Regions from separate parts of the Photobacterium sp. R1 genome, predicted to be linked through region 2. Evidence: riboswitches for the same ligand, from Rfam matches in the RefSeq annotation. Region 2 holds a riboswitch; the other holds the start of a gene.

Region 1 (14,743 bases), on a different contig from region 2:
CTGCACTGCTGCATAGAGCCCAGAATGCGAGCACCAATCCTCCCAGCCACATGCAAAGAAAAGGCCCCTGATATCTCAGGGGCCTTCTTCAAATATTCAGTCAATCCCAAAGGGTTGATCAGAATGGAATATCGTCGTCGAAATCCATTGGTGGTTCATTGTACTGAGGCTGAGACTGCTGAGGCGCAGACTGTTGCTGCGGCGCATAGCTCTGCTGTTGCTGTTGCTGTGGCTGCTGAGGCTGACCCCAACCGCCCTGCTGCTGCTGGCCACCCATTGGGGCACCCTGACCGCCCTGACGGCCGCCCAGCATTTGCATCACACCGTTAAAGCCCTGAACCACAACTTCAGTGGTGAAGCGATCCTGACCGCTCTGATCCTGCCACTTACGGGTTTGCAGCTGACCTTCGATATAAACCTGAGATCCTTTCCGTAGGTACTCACCAGCAACTTCAGCCAGCTTGCCGAACAGCACAACACGGTGCCACTCAGTTTTTTCACGCTGCTCGCCGGTCGCTTTGTCACGCCATGTTTCAGAAGTAGCAATGGTAATATTTGCTACTGCACCGCCGTTTGGCATATAACGGATTTCAGGATCATTGCCTAAGTTACCTACCAGGATAACTTTATTCACGCCACGACTGGCCATAGTTCACTCCAGGTTTTCGCTGTTGAGGTTGCCAATCAGGCTCCCTTCTCTCATTCAAAGTTTAAACTTAATTGTCGAGTTTAACATGGTGGGCCCCTGCAGGCATAGGGCAACATCACCCATTCCATGTTCAGACCGAATGCATAAAAGACGATCAAAGCACTGTGTTTTTATACAGTCAAGTCTTTTAAGCCTTTCGGGGCTATGCGATAATGCAGACCAATTTATTCAGCGCTGATGACTGCAACCATGGATAAGATCGAAGTCAGGGGTGCCCGCACCCACAATCTCAAAAATATCAACCTGACTATCCCCCGGGATAAACTGATTGTGATTACCGGCCTGTCAGGTTCCGGCAAGTCTTCCCTGGCCTTCGATACCCTGTATGCCGAAGGTCAGCGACGCTATGTCGAGTCATTGTCGGCTTATGCCCGCCAGTTCCTGTCACTGATGGAAAAACCGGATGTCGACCACATTGAAGGTCTGTCACCAGCCATTTCCATCGAGCAGAAATCAACGTCGCACAACCCGCGTTCAACCGTTGGTACCATTACCGAAATCTACGACTATCTGCGTCTGTTGTTTGCCCGGGTCGGCGAACCGCGTTGTCCGACCCATGATGTCCCGCTGGCCGCCCAGACCATCAGCCAGATGGTCGATAAAGTGCTGACGCTGCCAGAAGGCAGTAAGCTGATGCTGCTGGCCCCGATCGTGAAAGAACGGAAAGGCGAGCACCTGAAAACCCTAGCCAATCTGTCAGCTCAGGGCTATATCCGTGCCCGGATTGACGGGGAAGTCTGCGATCTGTCCGATCCGCCGACACTGGAATTACACAAAAAGCACACCATTGAAGTTGTCGTGGATCGCTTTAAAGTCCGCGATGATCTCCAGCAGCGTCTGGCGGAATCCTTTGAAACGGCGCTGGAACTGTCCGGCGGGACCGTCGTGATCAGCCCGATGGACGACTGTGACATGGAAGAGCTGATCTTTTCCGCGAACTTTGCCTGTCCCCATTGTGGCTACAGCATGCGTGAACTGGAACCACGCCTGTTCTCCTTCAACAACCCGGCCGGTGCCTGCGGAACCTGTGACGGACTGGGCGTACAGCAGTACTTTGACCCGGTTCGAGTCGTTCAGAATAAAGAGCTGAGTCTGGCCGGCGGTGCGATTCGCGGCTGGGATAAGCGCAACTATTATTATTTCCAGATGCTGAGCTCACTGGCTGAGCATTACGATTTCGATGTCGAAGCCCCCTTTAACACCCTGCCGAACAGAGTACAGAAAGTCCTGCTGCAAGGGTCGGGGACGACCAACATCGAATTCAAGTACATCAATGATCGCGGCGATGTCACGGTGCGCCGCCACCCGTTTGAGGGCATCCTCAACAACATGGAGCGCCGATACCGCGAAACTGAATCCAATGCGGTTCGGGAAGATCTGGTCAAATATATCTCAACCAAACCCTGTGCCAGCTGTCACGGCTCCCGCCTGCGTGAAGAAGCGCGTCATGTCTTTATCGAGCAGACCAACCTGCCTCATGTCAGCGAGATGAGCATCAGTCAGGCACTGGATTTCTTCACTGAGCTGACCCTGGAAGGCCAGCGTGCACAAATTGCCGATAAAATCCTGAAGGAAATCAATGACCGTCTGACCTTCCTGGTCAACGTCGGCCTGAACTACCTCAACCTGTCGCGCAGTGCTGAAACCCTGTCGGGCGGCGAAGCCCAGCGGATCCGTCTGGCCAGCCAGATCGGGGCTGGTCTGGTCGGAGTCATGTATGTGCTGGATGAACCCTCGATTGGCCTCCACCAGCGTGATAATGAACGTCTGCTCAGTACCCTGACCCGCCTGCGCGATCTGGGGAACACCGTGCTGGTCGTCGAGCACGATGAAGATGCAATTCGCTGCGCCGATCATATTATTGATATCGGTCCGGGCGCCGGTGTCCACGGCGGCCAGGTCATTGCCGAGGGGACACTGGACGACATTCTGTCTTCTCAGGAATCTCTGACCGGTCACTACCTGAGCGGTAAAAAACAGATTGAAGTTCCGGCTGAGCGGACCCCGATGGATGCAGAGAAAGTCGTCCAGCTGACCGGTGCCCGCGGCAACAACCTGAAAAAGGTAGATGTCTCAATCCCGGTTGGTCTGATGACCTGCGTCACCGGTGTCTCCGGCTCGGGCAAATCCACCCTGATCAACGACACCTTCTTCCGGATCGCCCACCATGAACTGAATGGTGCCACTTCCGGCGAACCGGCGCCATATGACGATATTCAGGGACTGGAACATCTGGACAAGGTGATCGACATCGATCAGAGCCCGATCGGCCGGACACCACGCTCTAATCCGGCGACCTATACCGGTATCTTTACCCCGATCCGTGAGCTGTTTTCAGGGACGCAGGAATCCCGTTCCCGGGGTTACAAACCGGGCCGCTTCAGTTTTAACGTGAAAGGCGGCCGCTGCGAGGCCTGCCAGGGCGACGGGGTGATCAAAGTTGAGATGCACTTCCTGCCGGATGTTTATGTGCCTTGTGACAGCTGTAAAGGCAAGCGCTACAACCGGGAAACTCTGGAAGTGAAGTATAAAGGCAAAGCCATTGACGAAGTTCTGGAGATGACGGTCGAAGACGCCCGGACATTTTTTGATCCTGTCCCCGCAATTGCCCGAAAACTGCAAACCCTGATGGATGTCGGTTTATCCTATATTCGTCTGGGTCAGGCTGCGACCACCTTGTCCGGCGGAGAAGCGCAACGGGTGAAACTTGCACGTGAGCTGTCCAAGCGCGATACAGGTAAGACCCTGTATATTCTGGATGAACCAACCACCGGGCTGCACTTCCACGACATTCAGCAACTGCTGAGCGTACTGCATAAACTGCGCGATCACGGCAACACCATTGTGGTCATTGAACACAATCTTGACGTGATCAAAACCGCAGACTGGATCATCGATCTGGGACCGGAAGGCGGCAACGGCGGTGGTGAAATCATTGCCTCGGGTACACCGGAACAGGTTGCGGAAGTGGCCGGGTCGCATACAGCCCGCTTCCTCAAGCCCCTGTTACCGGCACTGGCCGCTCAGCAGGCTTAATTATAAAAACAATCTTTGTCAGGCTGGTCACCAGCCTGATTTTTTGACGATATGTCGAGGGACCGGACAACGTGACAGTCATTCAATTACGGGGCACCCGACTGGCTGCTGCCACGATCAGCAAACCCCTGACGCGCCCCTTTATCCTGGCGCTGACTTTCCTGTTTCTGCTGACCATGCACTACTTTCAGCACAATCAGGGAGGGTCCGGACTCGAGCTCCCGTTCAATGTCAGCAGCTGGATTCCGTTCAGTTTTGCCATCGCGATTGGTTTCCTGGAAATCAGCCGTCAGAAAATCCTGCGCTATTCACGCCTGACGCTGGTGCTCTTTCTCTGCTGCCTCCTGCTGACTCTTCCGGTCTTTTATCCGGAGGCGAGCCCTCAGGCAGCAGCCAACCGATTGTTTGCGCTCTGGGCTGGCTGGCTGTTTTTTATTGCACTTCAGCAATTTGCTTTCAGCCAGAAACAGCGTCAGCAAATTCTGTGGCTGATCCTCAAAGCGGCCTGGTTACAAACAGCGCTGGCCTGGTATCAGTTTCTCTGGATCTCTCCCGAGAATGCCATAGGGTATAACACAGACATCAACCGACCTTACGGCATCTTTCAGCAACCCAATGTCATGGCCAGTTTTCTGGCCACCGGCCTGATCCTGTCTGCCTATCTGCTGGCCCGCCAGCCCGCATATCAGCGCCGCTGGACACTGGCTCAGCTGGGGCTTTTGCTGACGCCGGTTGCCATTGTGCCCATGCTGATTGTCCTCAGCTCACGGACCGGCTGGCTTGCAGCTGTCGTCGGGGTATTGCTGATCCTGCCGTACCTGACCCAGTTTGCCGCCCGGGCAAAATGGCGTATGTGGTTACTGATGGTCATGATGGGGCTGAGTCTGGCCTGGAACCTGACCAGTACACTGCAATGGTCTCCACAGCCGGGCCGAGTCTCTCTGGAAAGTGCCCGGACAGTGATCTACCCACAAGTCACAGAGATGTTCCTGCATGCACCCATGCGGGGCGTCGGATACGGCAATTTCGAACATGCCTATCTGATGCAGACGGCGCAATGGCATCAGGCCGATCCAGCGCAGCCTTACGGATTGGCCAGTCTGGACCATCCGCACAACGAACTGCTGTTCTGGGCCAGTGAAGGCGGGATCCTGCCGCTGCTGGCGCTGCTCATTGCAGCCGCCGCCGTGCTGGCAAAAATAAGGCGCGCCCCGGCCAATACCCAGCTGGCACTGGTGGCCCTGTTGTTCCCGATCACGTTGCACACCCAGCTGGAGTATCCGTTCTACCACTCGCTGGTTCATTGGGTGGTCTTTCTGTTTCTGCTGTACTGGATCGACTCGCTGAGCGCCAAGTATTTCAAACAGCCGCTGCGGTTTCACCAGCCATTCAAAGTCGGGGGGATCCTGCTGCCCGCCTGTATCAGCGCATTTATGCTCACGACACTCTACTCCGGGGCGATGCTGACCCGCTTTGAAGCCACTTCACCGCCCGATCTGACTGCCCTTGAGAAAGTGAACAATACCTGGGCCTGGCGACACCGGTTCGAATGGGATTTTTATCAGACCCAGCTGAAAGTGGGGATTCACCAGAACAACCCTGAGCTGATACAGGGATTTATCACCTGGGCTGATCACATGGCCCGGGAGTTACCGCGCCCGATTCTGTATCAGTATCTGATCCGCGCCCATCAGGCACTGGACAATCACCGCCAGGCTGAACATGTACGGGAAGAGGCCCGGTACCTGTTCCCGGGACTGGATTTCACAGAGCAGGCATTGCCGATATTTGCTCAGCCTGCTCTGGAAACAGAAAACGTTCAGGCCAGCCTTGGGAATACACAAGGTTAAACCAGACAAAAACGGCTGCCACGGCAGCCGTTTGTCCATCCGTTACCGGTTATTTCAATACATCTTCCAGCGCTTTCAGACACAGCGCCACATTTTCATTGCGGGCTGCATACCCCATCAGTCCGATACGCCAAGCCTTCCCGGCCAGCGCGCCCAGACCCGCGCCAATTTCCAGGTTATATTTTTCCAGCAGGGTCTGACGCACTTTGGCATCATCCACACCATCAGGAATGTAGACCGCGTTGAGTTGCGGCAAACGGCTCTTTTCCTCTACAACAAAACGAATTCCTATGGCTTCCAGGCCTTCACGCAGCGACTGATGCATCTCAACGTGACGCTGCCAGGCATTTTCCAGCCCTTCATTTTGCAGACGGACCAGCGCTTCATGCAATGCGTACAGGCTGTTCACCGGCGCTGTATGATGGTAACTCCGCTTGCCTTCGCCGCTCCAGTATGCAAGAACCAGGCTCTGGTCCAGGAACCAGCTCTGTACCGGTGTCTTACGCTGCTGAATGGCCTCAACCGCACGGGGAGAAAAAGTCAGCGGAGACAGCCCCGGCACACAGGACAGACATTTCTGACTGCCGGAGTACACCGCATCGAGCTGCCATTCATCCACTTTGAGCGGCACACCACCCAGTGACGTCACCGCATCCACAATCGTCAGGCAGCCATGTTCACGTGCCAGTTTCGACAACGTTTCGGCATCACTGAGCGCTCCGGTGGAGGTTTCCGCATGAACAAAGGCCAGGATCTTGGCATCCGGATGGGCTTTCAGTACCGCTTCAACAGCCAACGGATCAACCGGCTCGCCCCATTCGTTATCCACCAGCACGGCTTCACCACCGCAGCGAACAACATTTTCCCGCATCCGATCGCCAAAGACCCCGTTGCGGCAGACAATCACCTTATCGCCCAGCTCGACCAGATTAACAAAACACGCTTCCATCCCGGCACTGCCCGGCGCAGAGACGGCAATAGTAAACGGGTTCGTGGTCTGAAATGCATACTGAAGCAAGACTTTCAGTTCATCCATCATTCCGATGAATAATGGGTCAAGATGGCCCAAAGTCGGGCGACTGAGCGCCTGCAGCACCTGAGGATAAATATCTGAGGGGCCGGGTCCCATCAGGGTACGCTGCGGCGGATAAAAACTCTGAATTGTCATGGGGCCTCCATTGGCATGGTTGCTGAAATCCCTATCAATCAGCACGTTAAAGATGATTTGCAACGGTCATATCGGTTCAGTATCGCAACCGAGCATAACAGAACCGGACGCCGCAGAAATGACAGAGACAAATTTCTGCAGGATCAGTAACAATAACGGCACAGAAAAATGCATTCAGGCATTGACAAAGCCCCCCTGCTCCTATTCAATAAGGGCAATTTTTGTTCACCCTGAAAGAGCTCATTTTTCAGGTGAAAACGGAAGAGGCGCGTTATCCAGGTATCTATGCGGCGGGGCCCCACCCCAAAGCACCATAGAGAGGGGGAGCAACGCCGAGATACGGTGAGACAGGGGGCTTGCCGTATCGGCTTTGAAGGTTGAATCCTTCTGGCTGTCACCTGCAGCATCAAGCACAGGTGGAGAGCTTCTGGTCGCAGCAGTCTTTTCATGTCTCGCCGAACGGCTCTTCTGACATCAAGTCGGAAAGATTCCCCAAATTTTGCCCCATGACTTTACGCTTTGTTTAGTGGGAGATCATTTTGAGCCCTGTACATTTTTCTTCAGCGCAGAACGCTGAAATTACTGTCGCAAAATTTGGCGGCACAAGTGTGGCCGATTACGTAGCAATGAGCCGCAGTGCCAAGATCGTGATGAATAATCCGAATACCAAGCTGGTTTTAATCAGTGCGTGCTCCGGTGTGACCAATATTCTGGTCGAACTGGCCAACGGCGTCGCTGATGCTGAGCACCGTACCAGCCTGATGGAGCGCCTGCGTGCCATCCATCACAGTGTACTGGCGGACCTGCAGCAACCAGAAGCCGTTGCCGGAAAGATTGAGGCGCTGCTGGATCAGGTTGCAGAGATTGCAACTCAGACCGCAGTCCAGAAATCTGCTGAACTGACCGATCAACTGGTCGCGAACGGCGAACTGCTGTCAACTTACCTGTTTACCCAAATTATGTGCGAAATGGGTGCCGATGCCGTGCGCTATGATATCCGTGACGTCATGCGTACCGACAGCCGTTTCGGAAAAGCCAGCCCGGAACCTGAGATGATCCGTCAGCTGACAGAAGAAAAGCTGTTGCCATTGCTGCAGGATAACATTGTGGTTTCTCAAGGCTTCATCGGCAGTGATGAACTGGGCCGCACCACAACGCTGGGCCGCGGCGGCAGCGACTACAGCGCCGCGCTGATGGCTGAAGCGATCGATGCCGGTACGCTGGAAATCTGGACTGACGTCCCTGGGATGTATACCACCGATCCGCGTATAGCCCCGAAAGCGACGCCTATCAAGGAAATCAGCTTCAGCGAAGCTTCTGAGATGGCAAACTTTGGTGCCAAAATTCTTCACCCGTCTACACTGATCCCGGCGGTTCGCCGTCAGATCCCTGTGTTTGTGGGCTCTTCCAAAGCACCAGAGCAAGGCGGGACCTGGATCCGTAAATCGGTCAGTGATGCCCCCCTGTTCCGTGCGCTGGCCCTGCGCAACAATCAGACTCTGATCACCCTGACCAGTCTGAACATGTTTCATGCTTACGGCTTCCTCGCGGAAGTATTCCGTATTCTGGCTGAACACAAAGTTTCAGTCGATCTGATTTCGACTTCTGAAGTCAGCGTTTCTCTGACCATGGATCAGACAGACACTGGCGGCGGCGCGCCAACGCTTCCTCCGGGAGCACATGCGGCCCTCAGCGAGCTGTGCCGAGTTGAGATCGAACAGGATCTGTGTCTGATCTCTCTGATCGGAAACCGCATGAGCCAGACCGCAGGTTCCGTCAGCACTGTCTTCAACACGCTGGATGAATACAAGCTGCGGATGATTTGTTACGGTGCCAGCCCGCACAACCTGTGCTTCCTGGTGAAAACCGAACACGCACTTCCGATTGCCCAGAATCTGCACAGTAAGATTTTCGAGTAATCTGAACCTGACCGTTCAAAAAAGGCGCTCTGTGAGCGCCTTTTTTAATATCTTACGAAACCTTTGATGCGGCCACCGGATTCAGATGGCCGATACCTGAGGTGCCTCAGAGATTTGGACCGAGCCATTTCTCGGCTTCAACCTCATCCCAGCCTTTGCGCTCAGCATAGCTCAGCATCTGATCCCGCTGAATCTGTGCAACCGCAAAATAGCGAGACTCCGGATGCGAGAAATACCAGCCCGACACTGCCGCGCCCGGCCACATCGCGAAGCTTTCTGTCAGTTGCATCCCAGCGTTGGCTTCCGCATCCAGCAGTTTCCAGATTTCACCTTTTTCAGTGTGCTCCGGGCAGGCCGGATAGCCCGGTGCCGGACGGATCCCCTGATATTTCTCACGGATCAGATCTTCATTTTCCAGGTTTTCATCCGGCGCATAACCCCAGATTTCCTTGCGCACCTGCTCGTGCATACATTCGGCAAACGCTTCGGCAAGACGATCGGCCACCGCCTGAATCATGATGGCATTATAGTCATCCCCTTTGGCTTTAAATTGCTCGGCAATCTCGTACTCACCAATCCCGCCAGTCACGGCAAAGGCACCAATCCAGTCAGCTTTCCCGCTGTCTTTCGGGGCCACATAATCTGACAAACAGTAATTCGGCCCTTTCGGTTTCTCCGTCTGCTGCCGCAGACCACGCAGTATCGTCAGAACCTGAGCCCGGCTTTCATCCGTGTAAACTTCAATATCATCACCAATGTTATTGGCCGGGAACAGACCGCACACGCCATTGGCTTTGATCATGCCGGTTGCTTCGATCTCATCCAGCAGCTGATTGGCATCATCGAACAGCCGCTGCGCCTCTTTCCCGACGACTTCATGGCGAAGGATGGTCGGATATTTACCGCTCAGCGACCAGGTCATAAAGAAAGGTGTCCAGTCGATATAACGACGCAAGGTGGCGATATCAAAATCCTTGAATACATGAATCCCCGGTTGTTCAGGAACCGGCGGCGTATAACTGTTCCATTCAATTGCCACTTTATTGGCACGTGCAGCTTCCAGGCTGACCGGCGCGCTGCGCGGACGCTTTCGGGCATGCTGCTCACGCACCACCTCGTATTCCTGATCCAGACGTTCGACAAACGCAGGCCGTTGTGTCTCAGATAACAATGCCGCACATACCCCGACGGCTCTGGATGCATTCGACACATACACCACGGGCGCATGGTAATTCTGTTCGATTTTCACGGCAGTGTGTGCTTTAGACGTTGTTGCGCCGCCAATCAGCAGTGGGATCTCAAAGCCCTGACGTTCCATCTCTTTTGCCACATGAACCATTTCATCCAGAGATGGTGTGATCAGGCCGGATAGACCGATAATATCGACATTCTCTTCCCGGGCAACTTTCAGAATCTTATCGCAGGGCACCATCACCCCGAGGTCAATAATCTCGAAGTTATTACACTGCAACACCACGCCGACAATGTTCTTTCCGATGTCGTGCACGTCACCTTTCACAGTTGCCAGCAAGATTTTTCCGTTACTCTTGCCAGCCTGCTTTTCGGCATTGATGTACGGCTCCAGATAGGCCACAGCCTGTTTCATCACGCGGGCAGATTTCACAACCTGTGGCAGGAACATTTTTCCTTCACCGAACAGGTCACCGACCACGTTCATCCCTGCCATCAGCGGTCCTTCAATGACCTCCAGCGGTTTGCTGGCCTGCTGGCGGGCTTCTTCCGTATCTTCAACAATAAACTCAGTAATACCTTTGACCAGCGCATGCGCCAGACGCTTATCGACCGGCCAGCTGCGCCATTCTGCTGCGGTTTTATCTTCCACAGCTTCGCCGCTGCCCCGGTATTTATCTGCTAAATCCAGTAGCCGCTCTGTCGAATCATCACGGCGGTTGAGGACCACATCTTCCACAGCCACACGCAGCTCGTCCGGCAGGTCGTCGTAAATCGCCAGCTGACCGGCATTCACGATCCCCATATCCATTCCGTTCTTGAAGCAGTGATACAGGAAGACGGCATGAATCGCTTCACGCACCGGCTCATTGCCACGGAACGAGAACGAGACATTCGACACACCACCTGACACCATGGCATGCGGCAGGGTACGCTTGATATCCCCGACGGCTTCAATGAAATCCACGGCGTAGTTATTGTGCTCTTCAATTCCTGTCGCGACCGCAAAGATATTCGGGTCAAAAATAATATCTTCCGGCGGGAAACCCACTTCATCGACCAGCACACGATACGCATTGGTACAGATTTCGATCTTCCGCTCACGGGTATCCGCCTGACCCACCTCATCGAACGCCATGACGATCACCGCCGCACCGTAGCGACGGATTAATTTAGCCTGCTCAACAAATTTCTCTTTGCCTTCCTTGAGTGAGATTGAGTTAACAATCGGCTTACCCTGAACACATTTCAGACCCGCTTCAAGGATTTCCCACTTAGACGAGTCAATCATAATGGGGACGCGGGAAATTTCCGGTTCAGAGGCACACAGGTTCAGAAACCGCACCATGGCAGCTTCCGCATCCAGCATACCTTCGTCCATATTGATATCGATGATCTGCGCACCAGCCTCTACCTGCTGACGCGCCACTTCCAGTGCCTCGTCATAAAGTTCTTCTTTGATCAGACGGCGGAATCGGGCCGAACCAGTCACATTGGTACGCTCGCCGACATTGACGAACAGAGTTTCTTTTTCGATGGTCAGGGGTTCCAGACCAGACAACCGGCAGGCCACGGGTAATTCAGGCAACTTCCTTGGCGGAATATTTGCCGTCACACGGGCCATTTCACGAATGTGCTCAGGTGTGGTCCCGCAGCAGCCCCCCACCAGATTGAGGAAACCGGACTCCGCCCATTCCCGGATATGCTCGGCCATCTCATCTGCTTCCAGGTCATATTCCCCAAAGGCGTTTGGCAGACCGGCGTTTGGGTGTGCTGAGACAGCACATTCAGAGATCCGAGACAGTTCTTCAACATACTGACGCAGTTCATCCGGGCCCAGTGCGCAGTTCAGACCGAAAGAGAACGGTTTGACGTGCCGGAGTGAGTTATAAAAAGCTTCGGTCGTTTGACCGGACAAGGTACGGCCGGAGGCATCAGTGATCGTCCCGGAAATCATCACCGGCAGACTTTGTCCCAGCGCTTCAAATACCGACTCCACCGCAAAGGCACAGGCTTTTGCATTCAGCGTGTCAAAAATAGTTTCAATCAGAATGATATCGGCACCGCCCTCAATCAAAGCACGGGTCGATTCAGAGTACGCCTCAACCAGCTGGTCAAAGCTTACATTGCGGTATCCCGGATCGTTCACATCCGGAGAAATTGAGCAGGTACGGTTGGTCGGGCCAAGAACACCAGCCACAAAACGCGGTTTGTCCGGTGTTTTTGCGGTCCACTCATCTGCGACCTGACGGGCCAGCCTGGCGGCCGACAGGTTAATTTCGGCACTCAGACTTTCCATATCGTAGTCTGCCATCGCAATTGTGGTGGCATTGAAAGTGTTGGTTTCGAGGATATCGGCCCCGGCCTCAAGGTAAGCAGCGTGAATATCCTTGATCAGCTGCGGCTGAGTCAGGACCAGCAGGTCATTGTTTCCTTTCAGGTCCGAATGCCAGTCGGCAAAACGCTCACCCCGGTAATCCTGCTCATCCAGCTTATAACTCTGGATCATGGTGCCCATCCCGCCATCGATGATCAGGATCTGCTCATTTAATCGCTTGTGTAATAATTCCGTTCCCTTCGACACTGCTTACTTCCTTACACTTAAACTTGTCAGCTGCTATCATCCTATCACAGCCTGATTGGAAATCTAGACGTCTATACATCGTTTGCGCAAACTAATTCTTCACCGATCAGCTCAAAGTTTTTATGGCTATCACAGGCCCGAACATTTATATTCTGTCACAATTTTTGCTTAACACTTTTCCAACAGATGAGGATCAAGGATGTCGGTATACAGTACCCTCTGTTTTCTCGCCGCTGCCGCGATGGCTATTGCATTTATTAATCATAAGATAGGCAAAATGCAAACCACCATTGCCATCACTGCCGGCGCCATTGTTTTATCGCTCGGTATCGTGATTGCGGGTCACAATGGCTGGTTTCACCTGGAAGAAATCGCCGCAGAGCAGTTGGGACAGATCGACTTCGAAAGCTTCTTGCTGAAAGGGATTCTCGGCTTTCTGCTTTTCGCCGGCGGTCTGGGTATCAAGCTGCCTCACCTCGAAGATCAAAAGTGGGAAATTGCCATCCTGGCACTTGGCGCTACCCTGTTTTCCACCTTTTTTATCGGCGGTGCGCTCTGGTGGATTTGCCAGACCGTGGGCATCCAGTTTGACCTGATCTACTGCCTGCTGTTCGGTGCACTGATTTCGCCGACGGACCCGATTGCTGTGCTTGCAATTGTTAAAAAATTGCATGCGCCTCGCCGGATTTCAACTCAGATCGAAGGCGAGTCGCTCTTCAACGATGGTTTCGGTCTGGTCATTTTTGTCACCCTGTTCACCATCGCTTTTGGTGATGAGGCACCAACCGTGCTGGGCGTTGGCCACCTGTTCTTACAGGAAGCCATCGGCGGAATCACTTACGGTTTTGTTTTAGGCCTGCTTTTCCACTATCTGATCAGCTCAACCGACGATCACTCCATGGAGTTACTGCTGACTCTGGGTGTCCCGACCGCCGGTTATGCTTTTGCTGATGTCATTCATGTCTCAGGCCCGCTGGCCATGGTTGTTTCCGGCATCATGATCGGCAACTGGACCCGTTATATTGGTTTCTCCAAAGAAAGTGAGGACCACCTGGATCACTTCTGGGAGCTTGTTGATGAATTCCTGAATGGCGTGTTGTTCCTGCTGATCGGTATGAGCATGCTCTCTTTCAGCTTCCACGAAGAAGACTGGACGCTGATGGTCATTGCAGTGCCGCTGGTCCTGCTGGCCCGTTACCTGAGTGTCAAACTCTCTTATGTCGGCTTTAAACGATTCCGGAAGTACAACCCTGAGTCGGTGAAGATCCTAACCTGGGGTGGCCTGCGTGGCGGACTGGCACTGGCCATGGCGATGGCGATTCCGGCTGGTGTCATTGTTATCCCGGAAAAAAATATTGACGTTAAAGAGCTAATTCTGGTGATGACCTATGCGGTTGTGGTGTTCTCGATCCTGATCCAGGGCTCAACCATTACACCAATGATTGAAAAGGCAAAAATCTGGGAAGCTAAACATGGCGGGGACAGCGAGCAGGCTATCGCGTCACATCAGCAGCCGGAAACGAATCCAAAATCTTAACGTTTATCGTCCTTCAAAAAAGACCTGCAATCGCAGGTCTTTTTTTGTTTGTCATCTTGTCGTGAAACACTCAGTCGTCTTTGGTGAACTTGTCTTCTGAGAAATGTTCCAGATCGTATGGTGTCTGCTGGTAAACGCAGTAATTGAGCCAATTCGAAAAAAGCAGATGCCCGTGGCTGCGCCAGCTGGCAACCGGTTCATTGTCCGGATTATCGTCCTTATAATAATTCACAGGCAAACATGGCTCCATGCCTTCACCCAAGTCCCGCATATATTCAAGATGTAACGTCTTCGCATCGTACTCTGGATGACCTGTGACGAAGACATTTCGCTTATCCTTCGTTGTTGCCAGATAAACCCCTGCCTGCTCAGATGTCGCTAAGAGATCCAAATCCGTGTGCTGCGTGAGGAAATCTGGTGAAAAATCAGCATAACGGGAATGTGGTGCAAGAAAGGTATCATCAAAGCCTCGTAACAAAGGATGATGCGGATGATGGATGCTATGGGTGTAGATGCCGGACAGCTTTTCTTTTCGGGTTCGCTTCGGTAAATCATACATCAGCTTCAGGCCGGCCTGAGCAGCCCAGCAGACATACATCGTTGAAGTGACATGTCCCTTCGCCCAATTGAGAATCGTCTGGATCTCTTCCCAGTACAGAACATCCTCAAACTGTACCAGCCCCAGCGGTGCTCCTGTGACAATCAGACCATCGAAATTTCGGTCTTTCACCATTTCAAACTGACGATAA
Region 2 (14,743 bases):
TTGCGTGCCCGGTCTTGTCCGTACTTGGTGAGCGTGGGTTCACTTATCTGAAAGAGCCTGATGCAGGGCTTTCCTGGGTTCCACAGGCCGCTCAGATAACAGTTCCCGGTGGCCATCACTGCCATCTGGAAAGCCCCCGGCAAGTCTGTGAACAGATTTTGCTGTTTACTTCAAAAATCAAAAAGCTGGTCTAATCAGTTGTGTTAATTCAATGTTAATTGTGCTGTAATGCTTGTATAGAACAAGTGTTTGAATTTTCGCTACAGCAATATTATGGCGTTTAAAGCCCAGAAAAATATAAGGAGAGTGCATGGTGGATAAGGTTTGGCTTAACCGCTATCCGGATGATGTACCGGCTGAAATCAACCCAGATGCTTACACTTCATTGGTTGAACTTTTTGAACAGTCTGTCCAGAAATATTCCGACCAAACGGCCTTTATCAATATGGGCCAGGTGATGACTTTCAGGAAACTGGAAGAACGCAGCCGGGCTTTTGCGGCATATCTGCAAAACGATCTGAAACTGAAAAAAGGTGATCGTGTGGCAGTCATGATGCCCAACCTGCTTCAGTACCCGATTGCGCTGTTCGGTATTCTCCGGGCCGGCTGTGTGGTGGTGAACGTCAATCCGCTGTACACCCCTCGTGAGCTGGAGCATCAGCTGAACGATTCTGGTGCGAAAGCCATTGTCATTGTGTCCAATTTTGCACACACGCTGGAAAAAATCGTCGGGAATACGGGCGTTGAGCATGTCATTCTGACCAGCTTAGGTGATCAGCTGTCGCATCCGAAGCGTACCCTGGTGAACTTTGTGGTGAAATACATCAAAAAGATGGTGCCGAAGTATCATCTGCCACATGCAACGTCACTCAATCATGCCCTGAAAAAGGGACGCCGTATGCAGTATGTGAAGCCGTTCATTGAAGGCAATGACATGGCGTTCCTTCAGTATACGGGAGGGACAACCGGTGTCGCGAAAGGGGCAATACTGACCCACCGAAACATGATGGCTAACGTCTTCCAGGCCAAAGCTGCATACGGACCGATTCTGCACGAAGGTCGTGAGTTTGTGGTTACGGCGCTGCCGCTGTATCACGTGTTTGCGCTGACGGTGAACTGTCTGCTGTTTATCGAGATGGGCGGTCAGAACCTGCTGATCACCAATCCGAGAGATATTCCAACTTTTGTCAAAGAGCTGAAACGTTACCCATTTACAGCGATGACCGGGGTAAACACCCTGTTTAATGCGTTACTTGGTAATGAAGATTTCCACGAACTGGACTTCAGCCGACTGCGTCTGTCGGTGGGTGGCGGTATGGCCGTTCAGCGAGCCGTTGCAGAAAAATGGCTGGCAACCACCAAAAACTATTTGCTGGAAGGCTATGGCCTGACGGAATGCTCTCCTCTGGTGGCTGCTTACCCGCATGATCTGACCGAATATAACGGATCGATTGGTTTACCGGTGTCGTCGACTGATATCCGTATTGTGGATGAAGAAGGTAACGTGCTGGGCATGGATCAGACCGGCGAACTGCAGGTGAAAGGTCCGCAGGTTATGAAAGGTTACTGGCAGCGTCCGGAAGCAACTCGTGAGGTCCTGTCTGAGGATGGCTGGTTGTCGACGGGTGATGTGGTCCGCTTTGATGAAGATGGTTTCCTGCATATCGTAGACCGGAAGAAAGATATGATTCTGGTTTCGGGTTTCAATGTTTACCCGAATGAAATCGAGGATGTCGTTGCGCTTCATGGGAAAGTGCTGGAAGTTGCCGCGATTGGCCAACCGAATGGTGCGGCCGGTGAAGTGGTAAAGATCTGTGTCGTGAAGCGCGATCCGAGCTTGACGAAGGATGAGCTGCTGGCCCACTGCCGCCAGTATCTGACGGGTTATAAGGTACCCAAAGTGGTTGAATTCCGCGATGAGCTGCCGAAAACTAATGTGGGTAAGATTTTACGACGTGCGTTGCGCGAAGAGTCGGATCAAGCCCAGAAAGAGGCGGCACAAGCATAAACGCCGATTTTAAGATACACTGATTTTGCGTTAGTGCCGGCTGTTTAGCCGGCACTTTGTTTTTCCGCTCTGTGCATTGATATGCAAGACTGGGCAATGTGAGCTTAGTCTCTGTAAAAAGGTGAGCTTTGAAATTTGAAATCATAACAACGAACGACAGACTGGCAGAAGTCTGCCAGCAGGCAAGTCAGTATCCTGCTGTGATGCTGGATACTGAGTTTGTTCGCACCCGAACCCTGTTTGCCCAGCTGGGGCTGATTCAGCTGTATGATGGCGAGCAGTTATCCCTGATCGATCCGCTGGCTCTGACAGACCTGTCGCCACTTTGGGCGCTGCTGAAGAACCCCGGGGTGATTAAAGTACTCCATGCCTGCGGTGAGGATCTGGAAGTGTTTCAGTCTGCTGCGGGTTGTATGCCGACTCCGATGCTGGATACGCAGATTATGGCTGCGTTTCTCGGACATGGACTGTCGACCGGTTTTGGCGCGCTGGTCCAGGAATATCTGGGGATTGAACTGGAGAAAGGGGAAGCCAGAACCAATTGGCTGGCGCGTCCTCTGACAGATAAGCAGCTCGATTATGCGGCGGCAGATGTGTACTACCTGCTGCCACTTTATCAGAAGCTCTTGGCGGGAGTGGAAGAGAAAGGCTGGATGGAAGCACTTCAGCAAGAATGCGATACCATGCTGGTGAAACGAAGCCGTACTGTATCGTCGGATCAGGTGTATAAAGACATCAAGAATGCCTGGCAGCTGTCTCCGAAGCAATTGGCTATCTTGCAAAAAGTGGCAGCCTGGCGGCTTCAGGAAGCCAGAAAGCGGGATCTTGCGTTGAACTTTGTGCTCAAAGAACTGAATCTGTGGAAAGTGGCGCGTTTTGAAATCACGTCTAAAGCGGTGATGTCCAGAGAGGGCTTTGACGAGCGTGAAATTCAGCGACACGGAAACCGGCTGATTGCTCTGGTGAGGGAAGTGGAGCAGATGAGCGAGCTTGATTATCCGGAACGTTTAACGCGTTTGGTTGATCTGCCGGGCTATAAACAGATGGTAAAACGCATTAAAGATGAAGTGGTTGCGGTCTCTGAACAAACAGGATTGGCGCAGGAGTTTCTTGCATCGAAGAAACAAATCAATCAGTTGCTGAGCTGGGCCTGGAAGAAAGGATGTCCGGAAGATGCATTGCCTGAAATGTTATCCACCTGGCGCCGGGAACACTTTGCCCCTCGTGTTTTACCTTTGGTCACCAGCAAAACAGGCTGAAAACTGAAAAGTTTCATGAAAAAATCCCCGGCGTTGAAACCGGGGATTTTTTTATTTCTCGTCTGGCAAAGTCACATTCAATTCCAGAACGGACAGGTCTTCCTCTTTCTGATCGAGGTGGACCGTGACATGTTCCGGCGTGACATCAACATAACGGCGGATGACGTCCAGAATATCCTGCTTAAGCTGTGGCAGGTAACTCGGGCTGCCCATAGAGGCGGAGCGACGTTCAGCAACAATGATCTGCAGCCTTTCTTTCGCCACACTCGCGGTCGATTGTTTTTTGGGGCGGAAGAACTCTAGCAAAGCCATAGTGTGGTTAGCCTCCAAATATTCGTTTCAGGAAGCCTTTTTTCTCTTCCTCAATGAACCGGAACGGGCGTTCTTCGCCCAGCAAACGTTCAATTGTATCCTGATAAGCCTGACCCGCATCAGAATCAACATCAAAAATGACCGGTTCGCCTTTGTTTGAAGCATTCAGAACAGACTGGCTTTCCGGTACGACACCCAGCAAAGGAATGTGCAGGATCTCTTCGACGTCAGCAACACTGAGCATATCACCCTGAGTTACCCGGGATGGGTTATAACGGGTCAGCAGCAGGTGTTGTTTCACTGGCGTTTCGTTATTTTCAGCGCGACGCGATTTGGAGTCCAGAATTCCCAGAATACGGTCTGAATCCCGGACGGAAGCTACTTCAGGGTTTGTGGTAACAATGGCTTCATCTGCAAAGTACAGCGCCATTAATGCACCGGTTTCAATACCTGCAGGAGAATCGCAGATAATGAATTCAAAACCCATTTCATCCATTTCATTCAGAACTTTTTCGACGCCTTCTTTACTTAACGCATCTTTGTCACGGGTTTGCGATGCCGGAAGCACGTACAAGTTGTCCACGCGCTTATCTTTGATCAGCGCCTGATTCAGTTTTGCTTCGCCATTGATAACATTCACAAAATCAAACACGACCCGACGTTCACAGCCCATAATCAGATCAAGATTTCGCAGACCAATATCAAAATCGATGACGGCTGTTTTTTTGCCTTTCAGAGCAAGGCCGGACGCAATGGCCGCACTGGAGGTCGTTTTTCCGACCCCGCCTTTACCTGAGGTCACCACGATAATTCGTGCCATCTGTTTTATTCCTTTTTAAAGTTATACAGCCAGATGCTCTATATTTAAATTGTTGTCTATCAAAGAGATAACGACACTCGATCCCCAGTGAGATTCTTGAATCTTATCGCTCAGCCAGTAATTGCCTGCAATGGATATTAATTCCGACTGTAGATTATGGCAGAAAATCTGAGCGTTCGTCTCCCCACTGGCTCCGGCAATTGCCCGGCCACGCAAGCACCCGTAAATATGGATGCAGCCGTCAGCAATAATTTCAGCACCAGCGCTGACATGATTCAATACGACCAGATCGCAATTTTTAGCATAAATTTGCTGCCCTGAACGAACCGGGGAGCGAATCACTTTTGTGGGTTCCATGACAGGGCTGCTGGCTTTTGCCTGTCTGGCGGCATTCATGATGGCAAAACCTGCGGATTTTGCCTGAGCCTGTAAATGTGACGGCTTGCAACCACTGATGCCTACCGGGATCATCCCTGCATCCAGAATGCCTTGTCGCAACTGCCTGAAGTCAAGCTCCTGACTGGTTTTGCTGATATCAATCACCAGCGGGGCGTGAGCAAAGAATGCCGGAGCCTGCTCTACTTTATCCTTAAGGAAACTGATCGCCTGATCTAAACCGCTGTCAGCCAAGTGTAGTGATGAGAGCGTATAGCTGCCCCCTTTCAATTCTGCCGTTTTTGCCATGGCTTATTCTTCTTGCGCGGAGAATTTCGCGCTCAGGTACGTTATCACATAGGTTATAGCATGTTATATTCCCCGGCAGGTCTCAGCAAGTTCTCCTTGTCAGAGTTCGGTATAAAGTTTAAATGATGACCATGATGGTGACAGCGCTGGGCAGAATGTCCTCCGTTCAGGAATGATTTCCGTTTGTCGTGGTCAGATAGTGGTGAAGGGTAACCAGCAGGTCTGCTTATGTTTTGTGCAATCTATAAAAGTCCTAAAAAAGACAACACTTATCTATACATCAACAAGAAAGATGATTTTTCAGAAGTCCCGGAAGCGTTACTGAGCACCTTTGGCACGCCTCAGTTCGTGATGGTACTCAAACTGAGTGAAGACAGAAAACTGGCCCTGGCGGATATCAGGAAGGTGAGGGAGTCGCTGTCAACGCAGGGTTATTACCTGCAAATACCACCACCAGTGACTAATCTTCTTGAAGAATACAAAGCAAAAAAAGCACTGAATAATACCTGACGGTGAAAAAATGGATATGCGGAAGCAATGGTTAGCGGCCCTGGTGGCCTTAGGACTTGGCCTTTCATCGCCTATGGCTGCGGCGGATGAAAGTTTTGACAATTATGTAACCGGGTTAAAGCAGGAAGCGCGAGCGAAGGGAATTGATGAATCGATTCTGGAATCTGCATTTGCCAATGTGACATTTATTGAGCGTGCGGTTACAGCCGATAAAAACCAGCCGGAGAAAAAACTCACTCTGGATGAGTATTTGCCGAAAGCGGTTCCGCAATGGAAAATTGCCCAGGCAAATAAGTATTACCACCAGCACAGGAAGGCACTGGAGCGTGTTGGGCGTCAGTATGGCGTACAGCCTCGGTTCATTGTTGCTTTGTGGGGAGTGGAGAGTAATTTTGGCAAGCTGACCGGAAGTTACAGCGTGATTGAAGCTTTAACTACCCTGGCATATGAAGGCCGGCGGGAAGCTTTTTTCCGTGAGCAGATTATGGCTGCACTGAGCATTCTTCAGGACGGACATATTACTGTGAGTGAAATGAAAGGTTCCTGGGCAGGGGCGATGGGACAACCACAGTTTATGCCGACTTCTTATCTGACTTTTGCCGTGGATGGAAATGGAGACGGTAAGGCAGATATCTGGAAAACGGAAGCGGATGTCTTCGCTTCGGCTGCAAATTATCTCAGTAAATCTGGCTGGGATGATAAATATACCTGGGGACGTCAGGTGAAGGTTCCTGATGGCCTGAGCGATGATCTGAAAGGGGTGGAACCTCAGAAGCGGAAAACGTTGTCAGAATGGCAGGCATTGGGTGTGCGTCGTTTAAATGGCTCAGCATTGCCTAAAGTTGATGTAGATGCCTGGTTAGTTCAACCGGATGATAATCATGGTCGTGCTTATTTGATTTATGGCAATTATCAGACATTACTGAAATGGAATCGCTCGCATTACTTTGCGCTGGCTGTGAGTACACTAGCAGACAGTATTCACTAATGGCATAGCCATTATTTAAGTGATTGCTCTAAATTGATGTTGGAAAAAGAAAAAGCCCGGCTAAAGTTGCCGGGCTTTTTGATCAAATCGAATCAGATTAGATCTTAAAGTCGTCCAGAGATTTACCTTCATCCAGCGCCTTTTTCAGTGCTGAAGGAGTACGGCCCTGGCCAGTCCAGGTTTTCTCTTCGCCGTTTTCATCGATGAATTTGTATTTTGGCGGACGAGCAGCACGCTTGGTTTTAGTTTTACCCAGGCTTGCCATCAGTTCTTCTGGGTCAATACCGTCAGCCAGCAGCATTTCACGGTATTGGTTCAGTTTGTCTTCGCGCTCTTTTTCTTTCGCGATTTCTTCTGCATCAGACTCTTCACGTTCGGTGACAACGGTCTGAAGTTTCTCCAGAGCTTCTTTCAGTTGCTCCAGTGAATATTCACGAGCAAGTGCACGAAGACTACGAAGGTTTAATAGCGCTTTCATTGCATCAGACATTTTAAATTTCCTATTGTCGTTATACTAATAATTAGTGAGAAAGTTTATATCAGCAATAGTAATACTTTTTAAACCTGTCTGCCAAATAAAATCTCAGATTTACGGAGTTAATTCGATGGTTTTTTATCCGTGTCATAATGATTAATCGCCATCTGATGCGAAGAAATCAAATTTTTGCTTGTTAATAAATTGAGATAGTTCTAATTTTCTTAATGCGTTTGAATGTGAGTAATTTCATATTCAACATCGTAATGCTCGCTGTAAATGTAAGTAAATACAGTAAATTAGTAAGCGCTTATTCATCAGTATGAGTTAATCTTGTACTTTATAGGTTGCAAATCAGATAACAAAAAGTAGAATACGCGGTTCCTTGACTAAGGGTAGAGGTGCATTGTCTATTAGTAACTGGCGGGAGGTGACCCCGAAGAACGTCAGTGAAAGGAGCCAGTGCCGAAGTAAGGTTGAACTGTCAAAGCACCTTGCTGGGGTTGTCGCCAAATAGGGACAACACTGCCATAGTAATTTACATTTAACTATGGAGCGCTACTGTGGGGTCCGGAGAGGTGAAACCCGCCTTCCTATTTTGCTTCCCATCACGGTAAAGCCGTGTTCAGCAGTAGATCTCCAACCAAGATCGGTTGTAGTAGAGATCATGAACCTTGTAGATTTTTCCCAATCTTCCATTTCAGTCTTACCGCCCCTTGTGGCATTGAGTCTGGCAATTCTGACCCGGCGCGTTCTGTTGTCTTTAGGCATTGGTATCCTGATGGGTGCGCTATTACTGACAGACTTTAGTGCCGCGAATACCTTGTCTTATGTTGGCGGTAAAGTAAAAGGCCTCTTTATTGAAGATGGCGGTATCAATACCTGGAATATGAGTATTGTTGCTTTTCTGCTTTTATTAGGAATGACCACTGCGCTGCTGACATTGTCTGGTGGTACGCGTGCATTTGCACATTGGGCTCAAACAAAAATCAAAAGTAAACGCGGTGCAAAACTTTTAGCCGCTTTTCTTGGCGTGTTTATTTTTGTCGATGATTATTTTAACAGTCTTGCTGTCGGGTCAATTTCCAGACCGGTAACGGATCGTTTTTATGTTTCCCGTTCTAAGCTGGCTTATATTCTGGACTCGACTGCCGCACCTATGTGCGTACTGATGCCAGCCTCAAGTTGGGGGGCATATATCATTACAGTTGTTGGTGGTATTTTGGTTTCACATGGTGTTACAGAATATTCTGCACTGAGTGCGTTTATTCAACTGGCACCTATGAACTTTTACGCAGTATTTGCATTGTTGATGGTATTCGTTGTGGCCTGGTTCCAATTGGATGTTGGCCTGATGAAAAAACATGAAGTGCAAGCCAGTCATGCGCTTGGGTTTGATCATGATGAAATTCATGCCGAAGCCAAAGATCTGAATGATGAATTAGAAATTGAAGAAAGTGAAAATGGGAAAGTAAGTGATCTCATTGTTCCTATTCTTGTGCTGGTTGCAGCAACCTTATTCTTCATGATTTATACCGGTAACCAGAGTTTGCAGGCAGACGGAAAACCTTTCTCTGTTCTGGGTGCGTTTGAATCAACAGATGTTGGTGCATCACTTTGTTACGGTGGTTTGCTGGGACTACTTTCTGCCTTGATTGCTGTCGGGCGTCAGGCAATTCCGGTTAAGCAAATTGTTCATGCTTTATGGATTGGCGCGAAATCAATGTTCGGCGCAATTCTGATTCTGTTCTTTGCCTGGACGATTGGCAGTGTGATCAGTGATATGGCCACGGGTAAATTCCTGTCGACGATGGTTCAGGGAAATATTGCTCCGGTGTGGTTGCCGGTTATTCTGTTTTTACTGTCAGGTCTGATGGCGTTTTCTACCGGAACGTCTTGGGGCACTTTCGGAATTATGCTGCCAATCGCGGGTGATCTGGCCGCTGCGACAGAAATCAGTCTGATTCTGCCAATGCTGAGTGCGGTGCTGGCGGGTTCTGTTTTCGGTGACCACTGCTCGCCAATTTCTGACACCACGATTTTGTCGTCAACAGGTGCACGTTGTAATCACATGGATCATGTGTCGACGCAATTGCCTTATGCTTTGTCCGTCGCTCTGGTGACAGCCGTGGGCTTTACCGTTTTAGGTCTGACAGACTCACTGGGGGTGTCCTTCATGGCTGCGACCGTCAGCTTCCTGCTGGTTTGCGTTTGCCTTGGCTGGATTGCCAAGCGTCCTTTAAAAGGCGCTCAGGAGCTGGCCAGGTAAGCTGATCTGCCTGTATGCGCTTCAAGCCGGTCAAGTGCTGCACTTGGCCGGCTTTTTATGTCCGGTCAGCCTGAGTCGACTGTCATGCTTGATTCATGAACGTATTGACGGGGAAAGACATGAATGGCACCGATTTGCTTCCAATTGAGAATCTTCTTCGGTAGCATCAGCCGTTATTCAGAGTTGAGCGGAAAGCCTGATGGCGCAAATGTATTTTTATTACTCGGCCATGAATGCCGGGAAATCGACGACATTATTGCAGTCGTCATTTAACTACCGTGAGCGGGGGATGTCGCCTGTCATCTTTACAGCGGCAATTGATGACCGGTTTGGGAAGGGAAAAGTCAGTTCTCGTATCGGTTTGTCGGAAGATGCAGAATTGTACGGTCCGGAAGATAATCTGTGGGATAAGCTTTCTCTGATGAATCACGCGTCTCGTGTAGATTGCGTGTTGATCGATGAGTGCCAGTTTCTGACCAAAACTCAGGTTTTACAGCTGACTGAAGTTGTCGATAAGCTTGATATCCCTGTGCTTTGCTATGGGCTGCGCACTGATTTCCGGGGCGAGCTGTTTGAAGGCAGTCAGTATCTGCTGGCATGGTCTGACAAACTGGTGGAACTGAAAACTGTCTGCCATTGTGGCCGCAAAGCGAATATGGTGATTCGCCACGATGCTTCAGGCAAAGCCATTGCCGATGGTGATCAGGTTGAAATCGGCGGGAACGATCGCTATGTTTCGGTTTGCCGGAAACACTATAAAGAAGCGATTGAAGAAGCCCGATAGGCCACTGAAACCGTATAAAAATAAAAAGGAAGCTCAGGCTTCCTTTTTTCGTATCGGGGGCTGATTCAGCCCTTGTGTCTTTCCTGCAATTTGGCGACAACCTCTGCCAGACTCAGTCCCTGATCCTGCAACAGGACAATCAGGTGATACAAGAGATCAGCAGACTCAGAAATCACTTCCGCCTTGTCACCCGACGTTGCCGCAAGCGCGACTTCAACGCCTTCTTCACCCACCTTCTGCGAAATCCGCTTGGTGCCACGGGCATAGAGGCTGGCGGTGTAGGAAGACTCGGGATCGGCGCCTTTACGGGCAGCCAGCACTTGCTCCAGTCGGTGAAGAAACACCAGATCGGGCATACTGGCATTTTCACCGTCGTCAGTACTGCCCTGATCGAAGCAGGTTGTTGTGCCCAGGTGGCAGGTGGGGCCAATCGGCTCGGCACTGACCAGCAGGGTGTCTTTATCACAGTCGAGCTGAATTTGCTTGAGTTGCAGCACATTTCCTGAGGTTTCACCTTTGGTCCAGATACGTTGCTTACTGCGGGACCAGAAAGTTACCTGGCGGGTGTCCAGCGTTTTATTTAAAGCTTCATCATTCATAAAGCCAAGCATCAGTACCTGACCACTGCGACAGTCCTGAACCACGGCGGGCACCAGACCATCGACCTTTTCCCAATTAATTTCACTGCTCAGGCTCATAGTCGGATCTCCACCTGTTGTTGTTGAAGGTATTGCTTCAGTTCGCCGATATTGATGATTTGTTTGTGGAATACAGATGCAGCCAGTGCACCGTCGACTCCGGCAATATTGAAGGCATCGGCAAAGTGTTCCATGGTACCCGCACCACCGGAAGCAATCAGCGGTACATGACAGATATCGCGGACCAGATTCAGCTGTGTCAGGTCATAGCCCTGACGAACACCATCCTGGTTCATCATATTCAGCACAATTTCACCGGCCCCGCGTTGCTGGACTTCCTGAATCCAGTCTGCGGTTTCCCACTGGGTGACCTGAGTCCGGGACTCATCTCCCGTGAACTGATAAACTTGGTATTTGCCGGTGTCCGCATCAAAGTAAGAATCGATCCCAACGACAATACACTGCACACCAAACTTATCTGCCAGCTCAGTAATGAGTGCCGGATTGGCCAGCGCCGGTGAGTTAATTGAAATTTTATCCGCGCCAAACTGCAGGATCTGACGGGCATCATCGGCAGATTTGATACCGCCAGCGACACAGAACGGAATATCAATGACTTCGGCGACACGTTCCACCCAGCTTTTATCAACGACACGGCCATCGCTGGAAGCGGTGATATCGTAGAAGACCAGTTCATCAGCTCCTTCTTCAGCATAGCGTTTCGCCAGCGGAACGATGTCTCCGATAATCTCGTGGTTGCGGAACTGAACCCCTTTGACCACCTGACCATCACGAACATCCAGGCAGGGAATAATGCGTTTCGCTAACATGTCGGGCTCCTTATTCGTTCCAGCAGGCAAAAGCCTGTTCTGCAGTAAATTTGCCGTCCAGCAGGGCGCGACCGACAATCACACCTGCTACGCCGGTGCCTTTCAGTGCAGCAATATCATCCAGAGAACCGATACCGCCCGAAGACTGGAATTGTACGTCCGGGTATTGCGCGCATAAATCACGGTACAGGTCGACATTTGAGCCTGCGAGGGTGCCGTCGCGTGAAATATCGGTACAGAGGACGTGTTTCAGTCCGACGGTGCGAAAATCTTCAATCAGGGCTTCAATGGTCACCCCGGAGTCTTCCTGCCAGCCGGAAACCGCAACTTTCCGCTGGCCGTTGTCATCAATGTTGACATCCAGTGCCAGTACGATGCGTTCCGGACCGTAGGTTTCCATCCAGCTTTTTACTGTCTCGGGCGTTTTGACAGCGGTGGAACCCACAACCACACGTTGCGCGCCGGCATCGAGTAAATCGGCCACGTCCTGTTCGGTACGTACACCGCCGCCAATCTGAATCTTAGCCGGGGTGCCGGCCAGCAGTGTCCGGATTAAACCGAGCTGGCGGGCAGAGGTATCTTTGGCGCCTGTCAGATCAACCAAATGCAACCAGTCAGCACCGGCTTGGTGGTACAGTGCAAACTGCTCAGCAGGATTGACTTTATATTCGGTCACCTGACCATAATCGCCCTGAAACAGGCGGACGACCTGACCATCTATTAAATCGAGTGCGGGAATAATCATAACCAGTCCTTGTCGTCCTACATTTCGAGAAAATTCTGAATTAATTGTGCACCGGCTTTCCCGGAACGCTCAGGGTGGAACTGCACCCCGTAATAATTGCCGCTCTGAACAGCGGCGGTAAATGGCTGTCCGTATTCACAACCGGCAATGGTGCGGCCCAGTTCGGTATGAAAATCCGGCATGGCGTAGCTGTGCACGAAATAAAAATAAGTCCCGGCCGGAATGTTTTTGAACAGCGGGTGGCCTTCCTCCGGCGTGATGGTATTCCAGCCCATATGCGGCAGCGGTAAGTCACCGGTCTGCATTTTGACGACCGGGGCCGGGCATAAATTCAGACAAGGCACTTTTTCAGTTCCATTCTGGCCTTGCTCTTCCGAGTATTCGCCGAGAAGTTGCATGCCAAGACAAATACCCAGCAGTGGTTTGTCGACTTTGCTGACCAGAGAGATTAAATCGCGCTCCGCCAGGTTTTTCATTGCTTCACTGGCCGTGCCGACACCCGGCAGGAAGAGTTTGTTGGCTGCCAGAACGGTTTCAGGATCCCGACTGACAGTCACGGCATAACCGAGACGTTCAATGGCAAACCGGACAGAAGAAACATTGGCACAGCCTGTATCGATGATGACGACTTTCTGTGTGGACTGTGTCATTACAAGACCCCTTTACTGCTTGGCAGCTCGTTTCCTTCAACTTTGATTGCCTGACGCAGGGTGCGGCCAAAGGCCTTAAACAGGCTTTCGACAATGTGGTGATCGTTATCACCGGTCGAAGACAGGTGCAGCGTGCAGGCCAGAGTATCGGTCAGCGAACGGAAGAAGTGCGACACCATTTCTGTCGACAGGTCACCGACTTGCTCACGGCTGAATTTGGCATCAAATTTCAGATAAGGACGGCCAGACAAATCCAGTGCACATTGCGCCAGACATTCGTCCATCGGCAGACTGAAACCAAACCGGCCAATGCCGCGTTTGTCACCCAGCGCTTCCTTCAGCGCCTGACCCAGGGCCAGTGCGGTGTCTTCCACACTGTGGTGATCGTCAATGTGCAGGTCGCCGTCAACCGTCAACTGCAGCTGGAAACCGCCGTGAGTGGCAATCTGATCCAGCATGTGGTCGAAGAAACCCATGCCGGTCTGAATCACATTTCCGCCGGTCTGATCCAGGTTCACTTTTACCTTGATGTCAGTTTCTTTCGTCTTCCGGGTAACTTCAGCAATCCGTGGTCGGGTGGTCAGATCGGTCACGATCTGTTGCCAGTCCATTTCACCGCGCTTGTACTGAATGCCGCGGATGGCCATGTTTTCGGCCAGTTGCAGATCGGTCTGCCGGTCTCCGATGACGGCGGAGGTTGCAAACTCGACTCTGCCTTTCTGCAGGTAGTCTTTCACCAGCCCCAGTTTTGGTTTGCGGCAGCTGCAATTGTCATGTTCAAAGTGCGGGCAGATCAGCACGTCATCAAAGCGGACGCCCTGAGATTCGAAGATCGCCATCATCATTTGATGCGGTGCGTCAAAGTCGGCCTGCGGGTAACTGTCGGTTCCCAGACCGTCCTGATTGGTGACCATCACCAGTTTGTAGCCTGCATCCTGCAGCTTTAACAGGGCAGGGATGACGAAAGGTTCCAGTTCCAGTTTGTCCAGACGGTCGACCTGGAAATCTTCCGGCGGCTCAACAATCAGTGTGCCGTCACGGTCAATAAAAAGAATTTTTTCCTTGCTCACAATGGGATCCTTCCAATTTATAAATTCTTGCCCAGCTGGGTGCGGATAAAGGCGAGGGTTTTCTCACACTCATCACGGTTGCCGATGCTGATCCGGATACAATTTTCAATCGGGGAGCGGCGCAGAATAATGCCGTTATCCCACAGGGCCTGAAACAGAGCATCGCCGTCAGGGAAACGCACCAGCAGATAATTGCCGTAACCGTCGTAAACTGTGACCCCCGGCAGCATACTCAGACCCGCTTGCAGATAAGCGCGGTTGGCGCTCAGATCCAAAACCTGAAACTTGGTCTTGGCCAGACCGGCCGGAGACAGCGCCTGAATGGCGATTTCAGCAACGGGTACAGGTACAGGGTAGGGAGCGATCACTTTCAGCAGCATGTCAATGACAGCGGGATTTGCCAGCGTAAAACCGCAGCGCAGACCTGCCAGCGCAAATGCTTTTGATAGCGTGCGCAGGATGACCAGATTCGGAAATTGTGCCAGCAGATCGACAGTAGAGGCTTCCGGACAGAAATCGATATAGGCTTCGTCCATCACGACCAGGGCTTTGTCCTGAGTCATGCTCAGCAGCTCGATGATGTCTTCACGGCGTATCAGGTTGCCGGTCGGATTGTTCGGACTGCAGACAAAGACCAGTTTGACGTTATCCAGGTTCTCCCGAATTCCTGTCAGATCAAGCTGCCAGTCGCTGGTCAGAGG

What was found. A riboswitch is a leader RNA that binds a small molecule or an ion and turns the genes downstream of it on or off. The one in region 2 is predicted to bind lysine.
Region 1: linked by a shared signal. The riboswitch ahead of lysC (lysine-sensitive aspartokinase 3) and the one ahead of ACYP03_RS11550 (Na+/H+ antiporter NhaC family protein) in region 2 are both predicted to bind lysine.

The regions. Positions count from the first base shown of each region.
Region 1 covers NZ_BAAHZP010000011.1:1,112-15,854, reverse strand. The annotation lists gene ACYP03_RS17280 (single-stranded DNA-binding protein) at 119-649, opposite strand; gene uvrA (excinuclease ABC subunit UvrA) at 899-3,745, shown strand; gene ACYP03_RS17270 (PglL family O-oligosaccharyltransferase) at 3,817-5,595, shown strand; gene ACYP03_RS17265 (pyridoxal-phosphate-dependent aminotransferase family protein) at 5,645-6,763, opposite strand; lysine riboswitch at 7,017-7,198, shown strand; gene lysC (lysine-sensitive aspartokinase 3) at 7,303-8,682, shown strand; gene metH (methionine synthase) at 8,789-12,457, opposite strand; gene ACYP03_RS17250 (cation:proton antiporter) at 12,657-13,994, shown strand; gene metA (homoserine O-acetyltransferase MetA) at 14,065-14,743, opposite strand, start outside.
Region 2 covers NZ_BAAHZP010000006.1:49,129-63,871, forward strand. The annotation lists gene ACYP03_RS11505 (alpha/beta fold hydrolase) at 1-194, shown strand, start outside; gene fadD (long-chain-fatty-acid--CoA ligase FadD) at 314-2,008, shown strand; gene rnd (ribonuclease D) at 2,137-3,267, shown strand; gene minE (cell division topological specificity factor MinE) at 3,319-3,579, opposite strand; gene minD (septum site-determining protein MinD) at 3,587-4,399, opposite strand; gene minC (septum site-determining protein MinC) at 4,421-5,083, opposite strand; gene ACYP03_RS11535 (YcgL domain-containing protein) at 5,312-5,593, shown strand; gene ACYP03_RS11540 (lytic murein transglycosylase) at 5,610-6,581, shown strand; gene ACYP03_RS11545 (H-NS family histone-like protein) at 6,679-7,071, opposite strand; lysine riboswitch at 7,445-7,625, shown strand; gene ACYP03_RS11550 (Na+/H+ antiporter NhaC family protein) at 7,724-9,325, shown strand; gene ACYP03_RS11555 (thymidine kinase) at 9,525-10,109, shown strand; gene hisIE (bifunctional phosphoribosyl-AMP cyclohydrolase/phosphoribosyl-ATP diphosphatase HisIE) at 10,175-10,807, opposite strand; gene hisF (imidazole glycerol phosphate synthase subunit HisF) at 10,804-11,577, opposite strand; gene hisA (1-(5-phosphoribosyl)-5-[(5-phosphoribosylamino)methylideneamino]imidazole-4-carboxamide isomerase) at 11,588-12,322, opposite strand; gene hisH (imidazole glycerol phosphate synthase subunit HisH) at 12,340-12,972, opposite strand; gene hisB (bifunctional histidinol-phosphatase/imidazoleglycerol-phosphate dehydratase HisB) at 12,972-14,042, opposite strand; gene hisC (histidinol-phosphate transaminase) at 14,060-14,743, opposite strand, start outside.